2 regions of the Streptomyces lydicamycinicus genome follow, and region 2 is predicted to be linked to the other one. Evidence: riboswitches for the same ligand, from Rfam matches in the RefSeq annotation. Region 2 holds a riboswitch; the other holds the start of a gene.

Region 1 (7,152 bases), on a different contig from region 2:
TGCGGCGTCGGCCAGGTCCGGGGACTTCGGAGCCCAGCCGGACTCCTTCACCATCTGCCGGTCGTTCTGCTTCGACAGGGCGACCTTCAGGAATTCCTTGGCGAGTTCCTGGTTCTTGCCCATTCCGGCGACGGCGAAGTTGGAGCCGCCGAGGAAAACGCCTTCCGGCTTGTCCGCGGTTTCCCCGGGGATGGTGAAGAAGCCGATGTCCTTCTTCATCTTCGGATTGGCCTTGAGGGCGGTGGCGGCCTCGTAGCCCATGGCGATGAGGGCGCCGGTACGGCCCTTGGCGAAGACCTCGGCCTGCTGCGGGGTGGCCTCGTCCTTGTTCTTGGGGGCGGTGCTGAAGGCCTGGTACTGCTGGTAGATGTCCATGGCCTTGGCGACCTTGGGATCGCCGAGGTTGGAGACCCACTTGTCGCCCTGCCGCTTCACGAGGCCGGCGCCGGTGCCGAGGGTCAGGCCGTCGAAGAAGTACCAGTTCTGGCCGGGGAGATACAGCGGCTCGGCGTCGGTCTTCTTCTTGATGGTGTCAAAGGCCCGGAAGAGCTCGCTGCGGGTCCGGGGAGTTGTCTTGAGGCCGGCCTCGGCCCAGATCTTCTTGTTGTACATCACCACCCGGTTTCCGGCGAACCACGGGAGGGCGTACTGCTTTCCGTCGACGAGCGACGCCTTGTTGAAGGCCTCGTTCCAGTCGGCGCCGATCTCCTTCTTCAGATCGCCGAGTTCGGCCAGGGCACCGGCCTTGGCATAGGCGGCGGTCTGGGTGTTGCCGATTTCGACGACATCCGGCGGGGTGTCCTCGGAAAGGGCGGTGCTCAGCTTCTGCTGAATGCCGTTCCACTGCTGGACCTTGAACTCGACGGTGGCGCCGGTCTTCTTCTTGAACTGCGCGGAGACCTGCTCGGTCCACTGCGCCGGATTCGAACCATTCATCACCCAGACGGTCAGCTTCTGGCCCTTGAAGCCGTCCGCGCCCGTCTTCGTGCCGCCGCCGGACCCACAGGCAGTGACACCCACCAGCATTCCCACGACCGCCGTCGCCGCCACGAGCCCACGCTTCATTGCGCTCTCCCCCCAAAGGCCGGGTGTGTGGTCTTTAATGGTTTAGACCAGTGCCCCGCAGCTTGGCCTAGACCTTTAGGGGTGTCAAGGGTGTATAAGAGTCGCTGTCAGGTCCGTTACCGGACCGACATCCGGCGGGCCGGGGCCTGTAAGGGAGCGCGGGAATCCCACCCGTGCCACGATGTGAGCCGCTACGTACGGAGGCGCCGGTGACGGCAGCACGACAGGAGTCGGAGAGGCGGGTCATGGACACGGACGGGGGCAGCAGCGCCGAGAACGGCGGCACGCGGACCGCACGGGTGCCCAAGTACTACCGGCTCAAGCGGCACTTGCTGGAAATCACCGAGACCCTGCCGCCCGGCACCCCGGTCCCGCCCGAACGGACCCTCGCCACGGAGTTCGACACCTCGCGCACGACGGTGCGTCAGGCCCTCCAGGAGCTGGTGGTCGAGGGCCGGCTGGAGCGCATCCAGGGCAAGGGCACCTTTGTCGCCAAGCCCAAGGTTTCCCAGGCCCTGCAACTGACCTCCTATACGGAGGACATGCGGGCCCAGGGCCTGGAGCCGACCTCCCAGTTGCTGGACATCGGCTATGTCACGGCGGACGACCGGCTCGCCGGCCTGCTGGACATCGCCACCGGCGGCCGGGTGCTGCGCATCGAACGGCTGCGGCTGGCCAGCGGTGAGCCGATGGCCATCGAGACCACCCATCTGTCGGCGAAGCGCTTCCCCGCGCTGCGCCGGAACCTCGTCAAGTACACCTCCCTCTACACCGCGCTGGCCGAGGTGTACGACGTCCGGCTGGCGGAGGCCGAGGAGACCATCGAGACCTCCCTCGCCACCCCGCGCGAGGCCGGCCTGCTGGGCACGGATGTCGGACTGCCGATGCTGATGCTCTCCCGGCACTCGCTCGATGCGCAGGGGCAGCCGGTGGAGTGGGTGCGCTCGGTCTACCGCGGCGACCGTTACAAGTTCGTCGCCCGGCTGCAACGCCCCACGGACTGACCCAGGACCCGCGCCGGGCGGACAGCGCTCCGCCCGGCCTTCCCCTGCCCTGCCGCCGCCGGGTCCGCCCCCTGGGGCCGGCGGCGCAGGTCGCGGCCGGGTGGATTCTTGATACCGATATGCGGACAGCTAGTGACGCGTGCCACTGCCCTGCCATAGATTTCCAGCCGATCGCACAGGAGACAGCCAGGGGACGGAGCCACGGTCATGACCCAGTCAGCCGCATCACCGGTTCGCAGACAGGTCGTCACGCCCACGCGTGTGGTGGCCGGACTCTGCCTGATCGCTCCGTTCGTGGCGATGCTGTGGGTGAGCTCGTACGCCAAGATCGAGCCGACGATCATCGGGATCCCGTTCTTCTACTGGTACCAGATGCTGTGGGTGCTGATCTCGACCGCGCTCACCACCCTCGCCTACAAGCTCGTGCAGCGTGAGCAGCGCGCCCGCAAGGGCGGTGCGGACCAGTGACTCCCACGAGCGCGCTCGCCGCCTCCCAGACCCAGGGCATCAACGGCGTCGCCCTGGCCGTCTTCGTCTTCTTCTTCCTGGCCGTGACGGTCATGGGCTTCCTGGCCGCCCGCTGGCGCAAGGCGGAGGAGTCCGCCAACCTCGACGAGTGGGGGCTGGGCGGCCGCAGCTTCGGCACCTGGGTGACGTGGTTCCTGCTGGGCGGGGACCTCTACACCGCGTACACGTTCGTGGCCGTCCCTGCGGCGATCTACGCGGCGGGCGCGGCCGGCTTCTTCGCCGTGCCGTACACGATCCTGGTCTACCCGCTGATCTTCACCTTCCTCCCCCGCCTGTGGTCGGTCTCGCACAAGCACGGCTACGTCACCACCTCCGACTTCGTCCGCGGCCGCTTCGGCTCCAAGGGCCTGTCACTGGCCGTGGCGCTCACCGGCATCCTGGCCACGATGCCGTACATCGCCCTCCAACTGGTCGGCATCCAGGCCGTCCTGGACGTGATGGGCATCGGCGGCGGCGAGCACACCAACTGGTTCGTCAAGGACCTGCCGCTGCTGATCGCGTTCGCCGTGCTGGCCGCGTACACCTACTCCTCGGGGCTGCGGGCGCCGGCGCTGATCGCGTTCGTCAAGGACGGGCTGATCTACCTCGTCATCGCGGTGGCGATCATCTACATCCCGATCAAGCTGGGCGGCTTTGACGCGATCTTCGACTCGGCCGGCAAGGCGCTGGCCCAGCCCGGTGCCGTGCCCGGCAAACCGCGTGGCGAGCTGGTCAGCGGCCCCAACGCCCAGTGGGCGTACGCGACCCTGGCGCTCGGCTCGGCGCTGGCGCTCTTCATGTACCCGCACTCGATCACCGCGACGCTGTCCTCGCGCAGCCGCAATGTGATCCGCCGCAACACCACCATCCTGCCGCTGTACTCCCTCATGCTGGGCCTGCTGGCGCTGCTCGGCTTCATGGCGATCAAGGCCGGCACGGACATCCAGGGCAACCCGCAGCTGGCCATCCCGCAGCTGTTCGAGGACATGTTCCCGAGCTGGTTCTCCGGTGTGGCGTTCGCCGCGATCGGCATCGGCGCGCTGGTGCCCGCGGCCATCATGTCGATCGCCGCGGCCAACCTCTTCACCCGCAACGTCTACAAGGACTTCCTCAAGCCGGGCGCCACGCCCGAGCAGGAGCACAAGGTCGCCAAGCTGGTCTCGCTGCTGGTGAAGGTCGGCGCGCTGGTCTTCGTCCTCACCATGGACAAGACCGTCGCGATCAACTTCCAGCTGCTGGGCGGCATCTGGATCCTCCAGACCATGCCGTCCCTGGTCGGCGGCCTCTTCACCCGCTGGTTCCACCGCTGGGCGCTGCTGGCCGGCTGGGCGGTCGGCATGCTCTACGGCACGCTCGCGGCCTACGGCGTCGCCAGCCCGACCCAGAAGCACTTCGGCGGCTCCAGCGCGGAGATCCCCGGCATCGGTGAGATCGGCTACATCGGTCTGACTGCCTTCGTGCTGAACGTCGTGGTCACCGTCGTCCTGACCTTCGCCCTCAAGGCCGCCAAGGCCCCCGAGGGCATCGACGAGACCAGCCCCGCCGACTACACGGCGGACGCCGGCGACGAGGGCGTCGCCGTGGAACTGCCGCCGGCCACGGAAAAGGCACCGGCAGGCCACTGAGCCACCGGTCGGCCGGCTTCCGGCAACGGGCCGTCGCGTACCCTCCGGGGCGCGGCGGCCCGTTGGCGTTCGCCGTTCTTGACCTTCCCGTCGATGAGTTCCAACCGCGCGCCTTCTTCCAAGCGGGCGAGTATCCGGGCGGCCTCTTCGAAATGCTCGGTCTCCATGATGTGCGGCCGGCCGGCGAGCGCGGTCATGAGGCCTTCTCCTTCTTCCACGGGACGGAACAAAGAACTGTCACCGACCATAGCCAAGGCCACTGACAGGCACTGTGTGATCACTCACGACACACTAGATGTGGGGGTGCACTTGAGGGGCCACCCCCACATGTATGCTCGTCCTCGCTGTCGCCGCAGGGGAATCCGGTGGGAATCCGGAACTGTCCCGCAACGGTGTAGGAGCGCGCTCGGCCGGGCGGATACCGGCCCTGGGCGCGTGCCCGTGTAGTCCGAGGACCTGCCGACGGTACGTCCGCACCGCAAGGGGTGCGGTCGTCGATACGTCCGGGCCCCGAGGGTTGGGCCGGTGGACGCCGCGCGGTGTGCCCGCGCACCCCTGCCGTCTCGGGGTGCCGCATGCTCGCGTGCGCCCGTCGTGCCCGCCCCTCCCGGCCCCCGCCGAGTGAGGGAGAGCATCGCGTGACCATCGCGCCAACGGAGCCCGCGTCAGACGCCGAGGTCGTGCCGCCCGTGGTGGCCACGCCTCCCGGTACCGCCGACGGCGGACCGGGCGAGGACGGGCCGGGTGTCGCCCTGCTGCGCACCCTGACCCAGCTGACCGAGGACCTGACCGCGACCGACCCCGGCAAGGTGGCCGCCGCCGCCCTGCGCGGCCGGCACGCCGGCTCCGACGAGGCCGAACTGCGGTCGCTGGCCACCGATGCCGCGGCCGGTCTGATCGGTGACGAGCCGCAGTACTCCAAGCTCGCGGCGCGGCTGCTCACCCTCGCGATCTCGGAGGAGGCGGCCGGACAGGGGGCGGTCGCCTTCTCCGCCTCCGTCGAGGTCGGCCACCGCGAGGGGCTGATCGCCGACGAGACCGCGGAGTTCGTCCGGGCGCACGCCGCCCGGCTGGACGCGCTGGTCGACCGGGCGCTCGCCGACGGGGCCGACGACCGCTTCGGGTACTTCGGGCTGCGCACCCTGCACTCGCGCTACCTGCTGCGGCACCCCACCACCCGTCAGGTCATCGAGACCCCGCAGCACTTCCTGCTGCGGGTGGCCTGCGGTCTCGCCGAGGACCACAGCGACCGCGCGCTGGACGACGTCGCCGAGCTCTACCGGCTCACCAGCTCGCTGTCCTACCTGCCCTCCTCCCCCACCCTCTTCAACTCCGGCACCCGCCACCCGCAGATGTCGTCCTGCTATCTGCTGGACTCGCCGCTGGACGAGCTGGACTCGATCTACGACCGCTACCACCAGGTCGCCCGGCTCTCCAAGCACGCCGGCGGCATCGGTCTGTCGTACTCCCGCATCCGCGCCCGCGGTTCGCTGATCCGCGGCACCAACGGGCACTCCAACGGCATCGTGCCGTTCCTGCGCACCCTGGACGCCTCGGTCGCGGCCGTGAACCAGGGCGGCCGGCGCAAGGGCGCGGCCTGCGTCTACCTGGAGACCTGGCACGCGGACATCGAGGAGTTCCTGGAGCTGCGCGACAACACCGGTGAGGAGGCGCGCCGTACGCACAACCTGAACATCGCGCACTGGATCCCGGACGAGTTCATGCGCCGGGTGGAGGCGGACGCCGACTGGTCGCTGTTCTCGCCCTCGGACGCCCCGGAGCTGGTGGACCTGTGGGGCGACGAGTTCGACGCCGCCTACCGGAAGCTGGAGGCCGAGGGCCGGGCGCTCAAGCAGATCCCCGCCCGGGTGCTGTACTCCCGCATGATGCGCACCCTGGCGCAGACCGGCAATGGCTGGATGACGTTCAAGGACGCCGCCAACCGCACCGCCAACCAGACCGCCGAGCCCGGCCAGGTCGTGCACTCGTCCAACCTGTGCACGGAGATCCTGGAGGTGACGAACGACGGGGAGACCGCGGTCTGCAACCTGGGTTCGGTCAACCTCGCGGCGCACCTGGGTGACCACGGCGAGATGGACTGGGAGCGGCTGGACGCGACCGTCCGCACGGCCGTGACCTTCCTCGACCGCGTGGTGGACATCAACTTCTACCCGACCGAGCAGGCCGGGACGTCCAACTCCCGCTGGCGCCCGGTCGGTCTGGGCCTGATGGGCCTCCAGGACGTCTTCTTCCGGCTGCGGCTGCCCTTCGACTCGCCCGAGGCGCAGGAGCTGTCGACCCGTATCTCCGAGCGGATCATGCTCGCCGCCTACGAGGCGTCCGCCGACCTCGCCGAGCGGCACGGCCCGCACCCGGCGTGGTCCGCGACCCGCACCGCCCGCGGGGTGCTGCACCCGGACCACTACCCGAACGCCGAGCCCCGCTGGGCGGACCGCTGGGCGGCGCTGCGCGCCCGTATCGCCACGACCGGTATGCGCAACTCGCTGCTGCTGGCGATCGCGCCGACCGCGACCATCGCGTCGATCGCGGGCGTGTACGAGTGCATCGAGCCGCAGGTCTCCAACCTCTTCAAGCGCGAGACGCTGTCCGGTGAGTTCCTCCAGGTCAACGCGTATCTGATCGAGGAGCTCAAGGCGCTGGGGCTGTGGGACGCGCGGACCCGGGACGCGCTGCGCGAGGCCAACGGCTCGGTGCAGGACGTCGAGTGGATCCCGGCGGAGGTCCGGGCGCTGTACCGCACCGCCTGGGAGATCCCGCAGCGCGCGCTGATCGACATGGCCGCGGCCCGTACGCCGTACCTGGACCAGAGCCAGTCGCTGAACCTGTTCATGGCGTCCCCGACCATCGGCAAGCTCAGCTCGATGTACGCCTACGCCTGGAAGCGCGGCATCAAGACGACGTACTACCTGCGTTCGCGGCCGGCGACCCGG
Region 2 (7,152 bases):
CCCCGCGCCATCCGCGTGCCCGGGACACCTCCGACCCGCTGCACGTGGCCCGCGCCGCCGAGGTCACGTCCTTGTGGCGCCTGGGCCGCACGGACCGGACCGCCTCCGCCCCCTGACCTGCGGCCGTACGGTCAGGCCCGCAGTCCCGCACAGGCATTGCGCACATAGCGGCGCCAGTCCCCCGCGTCGTGCCGGATCACCGCCGCCTGCCCGCACACGATCATCACGACACCGTGCCCCCGTGCAGCAGCACCACCGCGGGGCCCGAGCCGGCCGTCATTGGGGAGCGCCGTCGCCGACGCGGCCGGCCCGGCGTCGCGCCGCCGCTCCGGGGCGCTTCCGGCCACCGCGCCGCCGATCGGGCACGATGGACGCACCATGGATCCCCGGCACCTCTTCTCCCGCGCCCGCCGGCTCGCCGAGTCCGCGACTCCCGCCCGGCGGCGGCTGCTCGGCATCACCGGGCCGCCCGGTGCCGGCAAGTCCACTCTCGCCGCCCATGTCGTGGCGGAGCTGGCCGGGCAGGCGGCGCTCGTCCCCATGGACGGCTTCCATCTCGCCGAGGCAGAGTTGCGGCGCCTGGGCCGTACGGACCGCAAGGGCGCGCCGGACACCTTCGATCCGGCCGGTTACGCGGCGCTGCTGGCGCGTCTGCGCGCACCGGAGCCGGACAGCGCCGTCTACGCCCCGGCGTTCGACCGCCGCATCGAGGAGCCGGTCGCCGGCAGCATCCCGGTGGCGCCCCACATCCCGCTCATCGTGACCGAGGGCAATTACCTCCTCCTCGACTCCGCCCCCTGGTCGCGGGTCCGCGCACTGCTCGACGAGGTCTGGTACGTGGACCTGGACACCCCGGAGCGGATCCGGCGGCTGGTCGACCGCCATGAGCACTTCGGGCGCCCGCGCGCCGACGCCGAGCGGTTCGTCCACTCCTCGGACGAGGCCAACGCCCGGGTGGTGGCGGCCACTCGCGACCGCGCCGACCTCGTCATCACCTTCACGCCTGAAGAGGCCCCGACGCCGGCCGGCTCATAACCTCCCGCCGCCCGCCGGTGAGCAGCCCGGCCACCGACAGCGCACCCCACCCCACGGACACCGCCACCGCCGCCAGCTTCCGGTCGCGGCCGGGCAGCGTCGCACCGAGCAGAACGGCGTCCCCGAAGTCGGCGGCGATCCGCACATACGCGGCGGTGCGCAGTGCCGGGCCTTCCGGGGCCACCGCCAGCGCCAGCCCGCTCACCGCGTCCCGCCAGGCCAGCGGACGCAGTGAGGTGCGCGTCGCCCGCCCGGTCCGCCCCTCCTCATCGACCAGCCCCGAGGGCCGTGCCAGCAGAGCGGGCACCGCGGTCACCGCCATCCCGTAGACCGCCGTGGCGACCCCGACCGCACGCAACAGACCGACCTTCATCCGCCGTCCACCTTTCCTCGCCCCGACCACAGGAGCCTCATCCCACCCATCCGCCCCCTCAACTCCATTCCGCGGCAGCCCCCTTCTCAAACGACACCATCGATGTCATCATGACATCACGAGTGTCATTGAGGAGGACGAGGGGGCGTTGATGAAGATGTCGACGCGGGGACGTCAATGCGGATGCCCATGGGGATGCCCGAGGGGCAAGAGGGGGCTGCGGTGAGGGGTACCGAGGGGGAGGCCGCCGGGGAGCCGGCAGCCACGGAAGATCTGCTGTACGACGTCATCCGTCGCCTGTGGCCCCTGCACCGCACGGTCGTGCGCGCGGTGGAGCGCGAGCTGGCGGACACGGGTATGACCGCCGGCGAACACGCGCTACTGGACGCCCTGCGCACCGAAGGCCCCCGCACCGTCCCGCAGTTGGCGCGTTCGATGGGACTCGACCGCCAGCCGGTGCAGCGCTGGGTGAACCACGCCGCGGAGCTGGGCCTGGTCGTCACGGCCCCGAATCCCGCCCACCGCCGCTCGTCCCTGATCCGGCTCACGGCCGAAGGCACGGCGGCGATACGCGGGGTCCAGCAGTTCGAGGCCACGGAGCTGCGCCAGCGGCTGGCCGACCTGCCCGCCGAGGACGTCCGCACCACGCTGCACGTTCTCGACCGACTCGGCGAGGAATTCCGGCACCTGGCGAACGGCTCGCGCGTTCAACGGGAGGAAACCGACAGTCGGGGCAGTCGGGACAGTCGCGGCAGTGAAGGCAGTAACGGCAGTAACGGCAGTAACCGTAGTAACGGCAAGCCTGAAGGCCACGACGACAGACCCGCCCCGCCCCCTCTCATGCGCAAAGGACGGTCAGGAGAATGACGCAGAGAATCACCGCCTGGTCCGAGATCGACAACGGCCTCGTGCCGGTCGACGAGGGCGAGCTGTTCTACGAGACGGCCGGCTCGGGCCCCGCGGTGGTGCTGCTGCACGGCGGCATGCTCGACCAGCACATGTGGGACGAGCAGTTCACCTGGCTGGTCAACTCCGGCCTGCGCGCGATCCGTTACGACGCCCGTGGCCATGGCCTGTCCTCCACCGTGACCGGCGACTTCGCCCACCACGACGACCTGTGTGCCCTGCTGGACGCACTCGATGTCCCCAGCGCCGTCCTCGTCGGCCTTTCCCACGGCGCGCGGGTCGCGCTGGACACCGCCCTCGCCCACCCCGGCCGGGTGACGGCCCTCGCGCTCGCCTCCCCGGGAATCAGCGGCCGGGCCTTCACCGATCCCTTCGTCCTGGCGCACATCAAGGAACAGGTGGCCGCGATCGGCGCACCGGACGGCGCGGAGCGGTATGTCGAACACTTCCTGCGGATATGGGTGGACGGGCCGCATCGCGAGCCGTCCGCGGTGCACCCGGGATTCCGCGAACGGATGCGCGCCTCGGCCGCGGCCAATGTGGAGGTCCATGCCGACGGAATGGGCGCCGGAATGCCCCTCGAAGTCGGCGCCGCCGACCGCCTCGGGGAGGTCCGGGTGCCGACGGTCGTGTTCGACGGCGACCTCGACAGCCGGGACATCTCCGCCAACGCCCATGCGATAGCCCTGGCCGTCCCGGGCGCCAGAAGAGTCCGGATACCGGGTGCGGCCCACATGGTCAACCTGGAGAACACTCCACTCTTCGACCACGAACTGCACGCTTTCCTCTCGTCGCTGGACTACTGACCCACTGCGACCGGCCCCGCGACCGCCCCCGGTGACCGGTCCACCGCGGGCCGTGCCCCGCGGTCGGCGGAAATCCCCCACACACCTCGCGCCGCGGGGCCGGCGGCTAGAGTGGCGAGGCCGTGGTGTTCGGGAAGCCGGTGACGGACCTTGTGGTCCCAGTCCGGAGCGGCCCTCGCCACTGTGATCGGGGAGTTTCCACCCCTTCCGCGGGCGCCTGGCGCGCCCGCGGCGCCACTGACCGCAGCCCGCGGCCGGGAAGGCGGGGGCGGAAGCGGGCACCCTCTCCCAAGCTGTAAAGGAGCAGGGTGGCACCCCTAAGCCAGGAGACCGGCCACGGCATCTCACGAACTGATCCACGAGGTGCTGGAGCGTGACCGCCCGGATGGCCCTGTCCACCGATACCCCGAACTCCCCTGCCCCCGCCACGTTCCGCTGGCGCCGGCAGGACACCGTCCGTACCGCGGGCCTGATGGCCGTCATAGCCGGGCTGCATGTCGTGGCCTTCGGCGTGCTCTTCCTGCTCGTGGTCCCGAACCACTACTCCGTCGGAAGCCAGGTCTTCGGCGTCGGGCTCGGCATCACCGCGTACACCCTCGGTATGCGGCATGCCTTCGACGCCGATCACATCGCCGCGATCGACAACACCACCCGCAAGCTGATGGCCGACGGCAAGCGTCCGGTGTCGGTCGGCTTCTGGTTCGCCCTCGGCCACTCCAGCGTGGTCGTGGCGATGGCGGCCCTCGTGGCCGGCGGCGCCCAGCTCGCCGGCACGCTGCTCGACGACGAGTCCCGTACGCACCAGATCCTGGGCACCATCGGCACCACGGTCTCGGGCACGTTCCTCTACCTCATCGCCGCCCTCAACCTCATTGCGCTGGCCGGGATCTGGCGGGTCTTCCGCGGGATGCGCGACGGCCACTACGACGAGGCCGAGCTGGAACAGCGCCTCGACGCACGCGGCTTCATGAACCGGTTCCTGGGGCGGTTCACCCGCTCCATCTCCCGCCCGGGCCAGATGTTCCCGCTCGGCTTCCTCTTCGGGCTCGGCTTCGACACCGCGACCGAGGTGACCCTGATGGTGATGGCGGGCAGCGGCGCGGCGGCGGGCCTGCCCTGGTACGCGGTCCTGTGTCTGCCGCTGCTGTTCGCCGCCGGGATGAGCCTGTTCGACACCCTGGACGGCACCTTCATGAACTTCGCCTACCAGTGGGCGTTCGCCAACCCGGTGCGCAAGGTCTACTACAACCTCACCATCACCGGTCTGTCGATCGCCGTCGCCTTCTTCATCGGCACCATCGAGCTGGTGACCGTGCTGCACGACAAGCTCGGCCTCAACGACGCGCTGACCGGCTGGATTTCCGGCCTCGACCTCGACAATGTCGGCTTCATCATCGTCGGCCTGTTCGTGGTGGTGTGGGCCGCGGCGCTGGCCTACTGGCGACTGGCCGGCGTCGAGAAGCGCTGGGCGGAGCGGGCCGGGCGAGCCGAGACGGCGGAGCAGGCCGCGCCGGGAACCTGAGGAACGGCGGCCCGGTGCCTGCTCGCGCGCACCGGCCTCGCCCTCCCGGGTACCCGAGCTGCTTCCGACCTTCGGGGCCCGGCCGGGCCCGAGCTGCTCCCGACCCTCGGGGCCCCGGCCGGGCCCGCGCCCACGGGCGGCCGAACCGATCCGGCGCCCTCAACTGCCCGAGCTGCTCCCGGCCCCTCCTGCCCGGCCCGGCCCCGCGCCCTCAGGTCGCCGAGCCCGCCGCGGCGCCCGTCTCCCGGTCCGGCCCCCACTGCTCCAGGGCTGCGGCCAGATCGAGGGGCAGCAGCCGGTCCGGCTGGTCCGGGCCCGGCCAGTCCTCCCGCGGGACCCGCCACAAGACCTCGAACTCGTTGCCGTCCGGGTCCTTGGCGTACAGCGACTTGGCGACGAGGTGATCGGTCGATCCCACCAGGGCACCGCGCTCGACGAGCCGCGTGCGGGCCGCGACGAGTTCGCGGAGCGTGCCGACCTCCCAGGCCAGGTGGTACAGCCCGACCCGCCCGGCCTCGGGCCCCGGCGCGTCCGGCGCCACCGCGAACAGCCCCAGATCGTGATCGTTGAGCGAGCCGGGAGCGCTGAGGAACGCGGCCCGCCCCGGTATCTCGACATCCACCGTGAGCCCGAGGGCCTCGGTGTAGAACGCCACCGACCGTGCCACATCGCGGACGTTGAGCACCGCGTGATTCAGACGTCGTACGGACATGGAACCTGGTCTCCGATCTCCCGGCCGCGACACCGCCGTGGCGCCGCCGCCCTCCCCTGCTTCTGCTCTACCTCGCACACCCCGCCCTTGCCCAGGGCCTGCCGGCCGGTATCCGGTCGGCGGACGTCCCGCCCGCGGCACACCTCCGGTACGCGCGGGGCAAGGCGGCCATCTCCGGGGGCTCGCCCCGGCGTCACTTCCGTACCAGCAGCACCCCGCCGGCCAGCACCACACCCAGCACGAGTGCGATCACGCCATGGACCGTCCGAGGGGAGCGCAGCCCCGGCAGCAGACGGTCGACGGCGTAGCGACCGGGCCCGGTCAGCGCCAGGGCCGCCGCACCGGCGGTCAGCAGCAGCTCGTACTCCACGCCCTTGGGCGCGAAGAAGCCGCCGCCCCACTTCACGGCAAGGGCATTGATCATCGTGCCGACGAGCGCGGCCGCGGCCAGCGGCGTGAGCAGCCCGACCACCAGTCCGAGCCCGCCGAGCGTCTCGCTCAGCCCGGCGACGACGGCCATCGTCCGGCCCGCCGGATAGCCGCTCATCGTGAAGAACTGCCCGGTCCCGTCCAGCCCCGGACCGCCGAACCAGCCGAACAGCTTCTGGGCGCCGTGGGCCGCCATGGTCAGTCCGAGCGCGAGGCGCAGCAGAAGGAGGCCGGTGTCGAGACCGGCCGGAGAGGGGGCGTGGCGGGCGGGGATGTCGAGGCGGGAGGACGCGAGAGTGCCGAGGGGGGACGTCATCAGAAGCCGTTCTTTCGCAGGTCGGAACCGGCCCCGCGAGGCCGCGGACAATTACTTGAAACTTCAAGTCACTGCCTCCGACGATACACAGCACCCCCACGGCGAACAACAGCGCCTGCGGCGGGCCCGAGGCCATCACCTCGCGCCCCCGCACGTCCTCCCTGCTCAGGGCGTGAGGGGCGAATCCGGTGAGGCTGTCGCCGGCTGCTGCCCGAGGAACGCGGCGATCGCCTGACCGAAGTGCGACCGCGCCACCGCCGGCCGGGGATTGACGGCGGTGGCCTGCCGCTGCGGTCCCAGCACGGCGCCGACCGCCAGCTTCGCGGCGTGGATCGCCGCCGGCGGCTGCGCGGCGACAGCCGCGGCGAGCCGGCCGGTGCGGTCGGTGAGTTGCGCCTCGGGCACCTGGTGATCGGCCAGTCCGAGCTCCACCGCCGTGCGGGCGTCGACCAATCGGCCGGTGTAGAGCAACTCCCGTGCCACGGACGGTCCGGCCAGGGCGACCATGCGTGCGGCGAACGCGGGGCTGGCGAGGATGCCGAGCCGGGCGATCGGCATCCCGATCCGGGCGGAATCCGCCATCAGCCGCAGGTCGCAGGCGAGGGCGAGCTGGCATCCCGCACCGGCGGCGACCCCACGGATCTCGGCGACCACCGGAACGGGGCAGTCCTCGATCGCGGAGAACGCCTCTTCCATGTGCGCAAAGGACTCTTCGACGTATGCGGAGTCCGCATCCACCCAGTCGGTCATGTCGGAGCCGGCGCAGAACGTGTCGCCATGCCCGCGGATCACCAGCACCCGCAGTGACCGGCAGGCCCCGAGTTCCCTGACCTGGTGGGCCAGACGCGCCCACGCCTCGCCGGGGAGGGCGTTGCGCCGGCGGCCGTCACCGATCCGGATCTCGGCGACCGCCCCGGACCGGAACGTCGCGATGGTGACGTCGGGGGCGGGCACGGGGGTCACTTCGCGGCCTTTCGCGCCCGCAGGTCGGCCAAGTGCCGCGGGTCGACTCCCATGGCGGTCAACACGGGAGCGGTGTGCTCCCCGTGCCGG

What was found. A riboswitch is a leader RNA that binds a small molecule or an ion and turns the genes downstream of it on or off. The one in region 2 is predicted to bind cobalamin.
Region 1: another riboswitch for cobalamin. It lies ahead of TU31_RS03150 (ribonucleoside-diphosphate reductase subunit alpha); the one in region 2 lies ahead of nicT (Nickel transporter NicT).

The regions. Positions count from the first base shown of each region.
Region 1 covers NZ_BBNO01000001.1:729,269-736,420, reverse strand. Annotated here, with positions in the region: gene TU31_RS03175 (extracellular solute-binding protein) at 1-1,065, opposite strand, end outside; gene TU31_RS03170 (GntR family transcriptional regulator) at 1,311-2,069, shown strand; gene TU31_RS03165 (DUF3311 domain-containing protein) at 2,277-2,537, shown strand; gene mctP (monocarboxylate uptake permease MctP) at 2,576-4,201, shown strand; cobalamin riboswitch at 4,527-4,679, shown strand; gene TU31_RS03150 (ribonucleoside-diphosphate reductase subunit alpha) at 4,840-7,152, shown strand, end outside.
Region 2 covers NZ_BBNO01000004.1:205,932-213,083, forward strand. Annotated here, with positions in the region: gene TU31_RS14130 (methyltransferase) at 1-116, shown strand, start outside; gene TU31_RS39710 (hypothetical protein) at 132-380, opposite strand; gene TU31_RS14140 (nucleoside/nucleotide kinase family protein) at 379-1,035, shown strand; gene TU31_RS14145 (hypothetical protein) at 998-1,408, opposite strand; gene TU31_RS14150 (MarR family winged helix-turn-helix transcriptional regulator) at 1,631-2,275, shown strand; gene TU31_RS14155 (alpha/beta fold hydrolase) at 2,272-3,120, shown strand; cobalamin riboswitch at 3,227-3,473, shown strand; partial or broken gene nicT (Nickel transporter NicT) at 3,484-4,642, shown strand; gene TU31_RS14165 (VOC family protein) at 4,854-5,354, opposite strand; gene TU31_RS14170 (DoxX family protein) at 5,548-6,099, opposite strand; gene TU31_RS14175 (enoyl-CoA hydratase/isomerase family protein) at 6,265-7,053, opposite strand; gene TU31_RS14180 (CaiB/BaiF CoA transferase family protein) at 7,059-7,152, opposite strand, start outside.